3 regions of the Ensifer sp. PDNC004 genome follow, and region 2 is predicted to be linked to each of the others. Evidence: riboswitches for the same ligand, from Rfam matches in the RefSeq annotation. Region 2 holds a riboswitch; each other region holds the start of a gene.
The links. A riboswitch is a leader RNA that binds a small molecule or an ion and turns the genes downstream of it on or off. The one in region 2 is predicted to bind cobalamin.
Positions count from the first base shown of each region.

Region 1 (2,256 bases), on a different replicon from region 2:
AAGCCCGGCCAGTGCGGCTGCCAGATACCGCAGACCGCCGCAACCACGCCGAAGACGACAGGAACGAAGATCGGCGACGACCAATCGTCGATCATTGTCATCGAGACGAAGAAGCCGGAAGCGGCGGGCGAGACCGCCAAGGTGCCGGCCGAAGAGCGGCCCTATGATCCGTCGAAGAACAAGGTGCGCGTCGTCGGCCCCACCTACCTGCCGCAGGAAGAAACTGCGATCGACCTCAAGCACCCGAAGGGACCGGCCTATCAGCCGGTCCAGAATTGATCGGGCGAGGCCTTACGCCTTCTCCTTGCTGCATCCCCATCCTTCTTCGAAAACCAGGTCCTCGAGCGGAAGGCGCTGGCGCCAGCCCTTCACGGCAAGTTCCGGCTGCTGATAGAGGCGGTCGACATAGCCGAGGCAGAGCCAGGCGACGATCTCGATATGGTCGGGGATGCCGAGGATCGCCTTGATCTCGGCCTCGTGGAAGATGCTGACCCAGCCGACACCCACCCCTTCGGCGCGCGCCGCAAGCCAGAGGTTCTGCACGGCGCAGACGGTGGAATAGACGTCCATCTGCGGATTGTGGGTACGCCCGAGCACGACAGTGCCGCCGCGCGTGCGGTCGCAGGTGACGCAGATGCTAAGCGGCGCCTTGCGAATGCCTTCGAGCTTCAACGCGCGATACTTTCCCTGCTGTTCCGCCTCGAACATCAGCGCGGCCTCGTCATTGGCGCGGCGAAACGCCTGCCAGACCCGCTCGCGCGTTTCTTCCGCCCGCACCAGCACGAAGTTCCAGGGTTGCATGAAGCCCACGGACGGGGCGCTGTGTGCCGCGGCCAGCAGGCGCCTGATCAGATCATCTGGCAATGGCTCGGGCAGGAATTCATCGCGCACGTCGCGACGTGTCTCGATGGCACGGTAGACGGCCTCCCGCTCTTGCAGCGAAAAGGCAGCGGCAGCCGCAAGGCCGCCCTTCGGTTCAGTCAGCATCGTTCGATCCCCAACAATGCGAAAACCTCCCGCCGTCCACGCGGGGTTCGGTCTATCTCGCCAGGCCGGTCTTCTGACTTCGGTTCAACCGATCGCCCCACCTTCCCAGATCGATTGAAGATCCAGTGGTAAAACCTTGAATCAATTCAAGGCTCTTTTAGACGCGATCGTCCCCGTCACAGCGTTGGGCACGTTCCGGAATATCGACCGGATTCCCGATTCTCCCGCTTTCGCGAGCACCTGACGACGGCACTAAGTGCACAGGGAATTGAGAAAGACAAGCGGCGCCAACCCGGCGAAACCGGACGCGCCGCTTTCCACCTGCTTCTTTCTGCCTAGCCTCAGAGCGGAGCGACCGGATGCGGCGAGCCGTCGTAGGCGCCCCAGATCGACTGGTCGAAGCAGATCACCGATCCGGTCATCAGCCCGGATTCGGCCGACGACAGGTATGCGCAGGCACGCGCCACCTCGGCCGGATCGACGAGCCGGCCGAAAGGCTGGCTGGCCGCCGCCTTTTCGAGCCAATCGGCAGCCGCACCGTGAAACTCGCGCTGTATGCGGTCTTCGCCTTCGGACGCCATCCAGCCGATATTCAGCCCGTTGACGCGGATGCGGTTGCGCAGCAGCGCATAGGCCGTGTTCTTGGTCAGCGTTTCGAGCGCGCCTTTCGACGAGCAATAGGCGGCGATGAAAGGCTGGCCGGCCATCGCCGACATCGAGCCGATGTTGACGATCGTGCCTTCGGTCTTCTCGCGCCGCATGACTTTCACCGCTTCCTGCATCAGGAAGAACGGTGCGCGCACGTTGATCGCGAACATGCGGTCGAAGAGTTCGGGCGTGGTGTCGAGGATCGTGCCGCGGTCGGTGATGGCCGCAGCGTTGACCAACGCATCGACCCGGCCGAATTCGGCGTCGCAAGCGGCGACCACCTTGCGGGCGTCGTCCACCTTCTCCAGATCGGCTTCGACATAGACGACTTTCGCGCCATCTGCCTTGCCGATCTGCTCGGCCTTCGCCCGTCCCTTGGCGGCGTTGCGCCCGCAAATGACGATACCCTTGGCGCCACGCTCGGCGAAAAGGCCAGCAATTGTCGCGCCCAGCCCCTGCGTACCACCGGTGACGATGGCGATCTTGCCTTGTAATTGTCCACTCATCGAATTCCTCCCTCGTAAATGATCGTTTGAAACGGCTGCGGCTCCCGAGCGAAACACGCCGGGAGCCTGTCAAATGGTAGCTCGCGCGTCAGCTCAGCTTGCGCTTCGCCTGCGC
Region 1 covers NZ_CP070353.1:781,576-783,831, reverse strand. Annotated here, with positions in the region: gene JVX98_RS11795 (DUF2865 domain-containing protein) at 1-279, shown strand, start outside; gene bluB (5,6-dimethylbenzimidazole synthase) at 292-987, opposite strand; cobalamin riboswitch at 1,033-1,246, opposite strand; gene JVX98_RS11785 (SDR family oxidoreductase) at 1,329-2,141, opposite strand; gene JVX98_RS11780 (phytanoyl-CoA dioxygenase family protein) at 2,230-2,256, opposite strand, start outside.
Region 1: it holds a riboswitch for cobalamin, as region 2 does, so the genes downstream of both, bluB (5,6-dimethylbenzimidazole synthase) here and metE (5-methyltetrahydropteroyltriglutamate--homocysteine S-methyltransferase) in region 2, are expected to answer to the same signal.

Region 2 (2,256 bases):
CCGCCACCAGTTGGCATTGCCGAAACGCCGGATCCTCAGAACATCGGCGGGCTCCTTGAGTTGATGTTTCTCCAGGAAGGACGGCGTGCAGACCGGCACGTAATCGAGCGGAAACAAGGGAAAGACATCGTTTCCCGGCCAGTCGCCGGCACCGCTGCGCACCGCGAGATCGATAGCGTCACGCTTGAAATCGACCAGCTCGGTCGACATGTGGACCCTGATGCTGATGTTCGGATGCGCGGTCTGGAAGGTGGCGAGCCGCTGGCCGAGCCAGCTCGAAACGACGGTCGGTAGCACCGAAATGTGCAGGTGATGTTCGGTCTTGTCGGCAATCTCCGAGAAGGCCGCCCCTAAAAGATCGATCGCTTCGGTTACCTTTGGCGCCAGCTGCCGCCCGGCACCGGTCAGCCGCACCTCGCGCGGAAGGCGGACAAAGAGCGGCGCGCCGATGCGTTCCTCCAACAACCGGATCTGATAGCTGACGGCCGCCTGCGTCATGCCAAGCTCTTCGGCGGCGCGGGTGAAACTCAGGTGCCTGGCGGCGGCCTCGAAGGCGCGCACTGCACTCATAGGGGGAATCTTGCTCATGACGCTGAGATAAGCATTCTTTATGCCAGCATGCGAGAAATCGCTTTGCGCGAAACGGCAAAAAACCTCACTTTTTTCGCGAACACACGCCTTGTAGAGAAGTGAGGATAGCAATGCTTAGCGCAGTGCGATCAATGATTTACCATGCCCTGAATTGGGCCGACAGGACCCTCAGTCCTCCGGTCGCCATCGACACGTTCAACGAGTTCCAGCTCCGGGATATCGGCCTGACGCGGGACCAGGAACATATCCGTGCGCGCGTCGGCGACACCGCGGATCCGTGGCACTGGCCGGAGGAGCCCAAGCCCGTGCCGGTGCAACCCGCCGCGAAAGCAGTTTGCAGCGAAGGACCGCGCATTGCCCGCGTTTCGCCCCGCGCCCAGGCCGGAGAGAATAAAGACATAAGCATTTCTTTATGCGATTGACGGCCGAGCGATTGCAGGGCATTGTTCCCGACATCGTGGTTCTGCGCCTCGCCATCCGGCGGGGCGGAGCTAAGAGGGAATTCGGTGCGGCGCTGACAAGCGCCCAGGCCGGAGCTGCCCCCGCAACTGTAGGCGGAGAGCGGCCGTTCGATGATGTCACTGAGGAAGACGCCTCGGGAAGACGGAACGGTCCGCGTTGACCCGCAAGCCAGGAGACCTGCCGCGATAAACAACGTCCACGGGCGGGGTGTCCGATGGGGCGCGTTGACGACGCGGGACCCTTCTCGCGTCGCGGATGCGTCGCATTCAAGCCTTGCCCTTCAACCTTCGGGGTAAGGAAATGACCATCAAGACTGCCAATCTCGGCTTCCCGCGCATCGGCCGCCACCGCGAACTGAAATTCGCGCTTGAACGCTACTGGTCCGGCAAGATCAGCCGTGACGACCTTTTCGACGTCGGCCGCCGGCTTCGGGCCGAAAACTGGGCGGCGCAAAAGGCGCGCGGCATCGACATCCTCCCTTCGAACGATTTCTCGTTCTACGACCACGTGCTCGATACTGCCGTGCTCGTCGGTGCGGTCCCGGCCGCCTATGGCTGGGAGGGCGGTCCCGTCGATCTCGATACCTATTTCGCCATGGCGCGCGGCTCGACCGGTTCGCCCTGCGCTTCCGGTTGCACGCATGCGGGTGACGGCGGCAACGCCGCACTCGAGATGACCAAGTGGTTCGATACCAACTACCACTACATGGTGCCCGAATTCGAAGCGGATCAACGCTTTGCGCTGACGCGTAACCGGCCGCTCGAAGCCTTTCTCGAGGCCGAAGCCCTCGGCTATCGAACCCGCCCGGTCCTGCTTGGCCCGGTGACCTTCCTCAAGCTCGGCAAGGCGAAGGGCGGAGATTTCGATCCCCTGGACCTGATCGAGCGCCTGCTTCCCGTATACGTCGAGCTGCTAACCGAACTTGCCAATGCCGGCGCCGACTGGGTTCAGATCGACGAGCCTTGCCTAGTGCTCGATCTCACCAACCGGGAAAGGCAGGCCCTGGACCTTGCCTATCATACGTTCCGGGCGAAGGTTCCCGGGCTCCGGATCATGCTTGCGACCTATTTCGGCGCGATCGGCGACAATATGGTGAGCGCCCTGGCGCTGCCGATCGCGGGCCTGCATGTCGATCTCGTGCGCGCGCCGCAGCAGATCGAGGTCCTCCTCCAGTCCGCTCCGGCTGACCGAGTGCTGTCGCTC
Region 2 covers NZ_CP070352.1:1,330,653-1,332,908, reverse strand. Annotated here, with positions in the region: gene JVX98_RS05935 (LysR substrate-binding domain-containing protein) at 1-570, opposite strand, end outside; gene JVX98_RS05930 (hypothetical protein) at 723-1,013, shown strand; cobalamin riboswitch at 1,033-1,253, shown strand; gene metE (5-methyltetrahydropteroyltriglutamate--homocysteine S-methyltransferase) at 1,354-2,256, shown strand, end outside.

Region 3 (2,256 bases), on a different replicon from region 2:
GTCAGCTGGTCCTCGAACAGTTCCTCGATCGGGCTTTCATGGTCGAGATTGTCGTCTTCGACGCGCAGCGCATCGACCTTGTCGTGGTCGTCGGCAAAGCGGCCGGCGGCAACGGCCGCGCTGTCGACCACGGTGACGACGCCATCGACGGTCACTTCGCTGCGGATATCCGGCCAGTTGAAGGCGGCGATCAGCGGCTGCGGCAAAGCGAGACCCGAGGTTTCGATGATGATGTGATCGGGACGGTTTTCGCGCTCGAGCAGCTTGGTCATGGTCGGGATGAAATCATCGGCAACCGTGCAGCAGATGCAGCCATTGGTGAGCTCGATGATATCGTCCTCGGTGCAGGCCTCCGCACCGCAGCCCTTGAGCACGTCGCCATCGACGCCGAGATCGCCGAACTCGTTGATGATCAGCGCGATGCGCTTGCCGTCGGCATTCTGCAGCAGGTTGCGGATCATCGTCGTCTTGCCGGCGCCAAGGAAGCCGGTGATGACGGTCGCCGGGATCTTGCCCTGGTTGGCTCTCGCAGTGGTCATTTTTCAACCCTTCATTTTCAGCGGCAAACCGGCCGCGACAAAGTAAACTTCAGCGGATTTCTCCGCAACGATCTGGTGAAGCCGGCCGGCATGGTCGCGGAATTCGCGGGCCATGCGGTTCTCGGGCACGATGCCGAGGCCGACCTCGTTGGAAACGAATACGAGACGCGCCTGCGCCTCAGGGAGATACGCGGCAAGGGCGGCGAACTCCGCCGCGATGTTGCGCTCTTCGAGCATGAGATTGGTGACCCACAGCGTCAGGCAGTCGATCAGGACCACGTTGGCAGGATCGTCGATGCTTCTCAGCACGCCGACGAGATCGACCGGCTCCTCATGCGTCGTCCAGCCTTCGCCGCGGCTTGTCCGGTGATGGTCGATGCGCGCGCGCATTTCGTCGTCCCAGGCCCGTCCCGTGGCGACATAATGTCGGGTGAGGCCGGACGCTTCGGCGAGCCTCTCGGAGAAGCTCGATTTGCCGGAACGGGCGCCGCCAAGAACCAGCACGGGTCCGGCGCTGAGACTGCTCATCGTCGCCGCCTCAACACGCCGAGATCAGCGGCAGGCGGCAACAGCCATCGGGCGCGCCGCGGGCGCGTTCTTGAAAACATCTGCGAGCCAAAACAACCTCCGTGATGGCGTTGGAGACAAACGTCCCCTCGGGCGGAATGCCCATGCCGGATGGCAGGTCTCCTGGCTCACGGCGTCACGGGGCCAAACATCGCCTCGCCCTTAACGGGCAAGGTTCCGATGTCAGGACCCGAACGGCCCGCCTCACCTTCCCGGCGTTTTTCCGACAGCGAACCTTTTGCACGTCATCTCCGACGCTCGGGCGCTGTAGGCGGCTTCGTGAAAGGCGGACGATTCGTAGAAGAAGAGGCGTCCAACCCGGCTGATCACGATGCCACGCCAGTGGCTTTTCCGGCTTGATCCCCGACCTGCCCCGGCTGCCCATGCAACCGGCCGACAACCCGGCATCAAACCCGATGGCGAACCCTGACCGTTCTACAGTCGCGGGGTCGGCTGCGATAAGGATGCCCGATTTGGGTCCATCCGTCACATTCCCAATTATTCCCCCGTGTCGCCACGACAAGGAGGAACCATCCAACACCCGATGATTAGGAACCGGACCGCGCAAAGTCAATCGACGCATGCGACGCCTCCCCGGCCGAGTTGCGCCACGCGACGATTTGTCGAGCCGCGAACGGACGGCCGCGGCCCGCCAAGAACGGTCGCGCATCCGCTTGCCTTCCACCCGTGGCTCGATCCCTTACACTCTCATTGTGGACCGTGCGCTGATCGGCCCCACGGGAGCGCTACGCTTTCGGTTGAGGGTTGACGATTTTCAGCCGGCACGTCGCGATCACCGCTGTGGTCGAGACTGCGGCTGCGGCCAGATAAATGGCGCTCGCCCCCCATCCTTCGCCGAGGCTCCCGGACAAAAGCGTGCCGAGCCCGTAGCCGGCCCACATAAAGCTCGTAAGCCAGCCAAACGCCTCGGTTCGATCCTCCGGTCGGGCACTCAGCCCGACAGCGAGCTGGCCCAGCGCATCCCGGGCTCCGCTGAAAACCCCGGCACCGAGATAGAGCAGCAACAGAAGCCAATGGTCTGAGGTCATGCTCATCAAGATGAAAAAGCAGGCCGTCACCAGGTGAAAGGCAATCATGCCGCGCTTCACTGAAGGTTGCGCGCGCAGCGCGCCATAGAAAATGCCGCCGA
Region 3 covers NZ_CP070353.1:610,668-612,923, reverse strand. Annotated here, with positions in the region: gene cobW (cobalamin biosynthesis protein CobW) at 1-539, opposite strand, end outside; gene cobU (bifunctional adenosylcobinamide kinase/adenosylcobinamide-phosphate guanylyltransferase) at 543-1,067, opposite strand; cobalamin riboswitch at 1,202-1,656, opposite strand; gene JVX98_RS10975 (MFS transporter) at 1,853-2,256, opposite strand, start outside.
Region 3: it holds a riboswitch for cobalamin, as region 2 does, so the genes downstream of both, cobU (bifunctional adenosylcobinamide kinase/adenosylcobinamide-phosphate guanylyltransferase) here and metE (5-methyltetrahydropteroyltriglutamate--homocysteine S-methyltransferase) in region 2, are expected to answer to the same signal.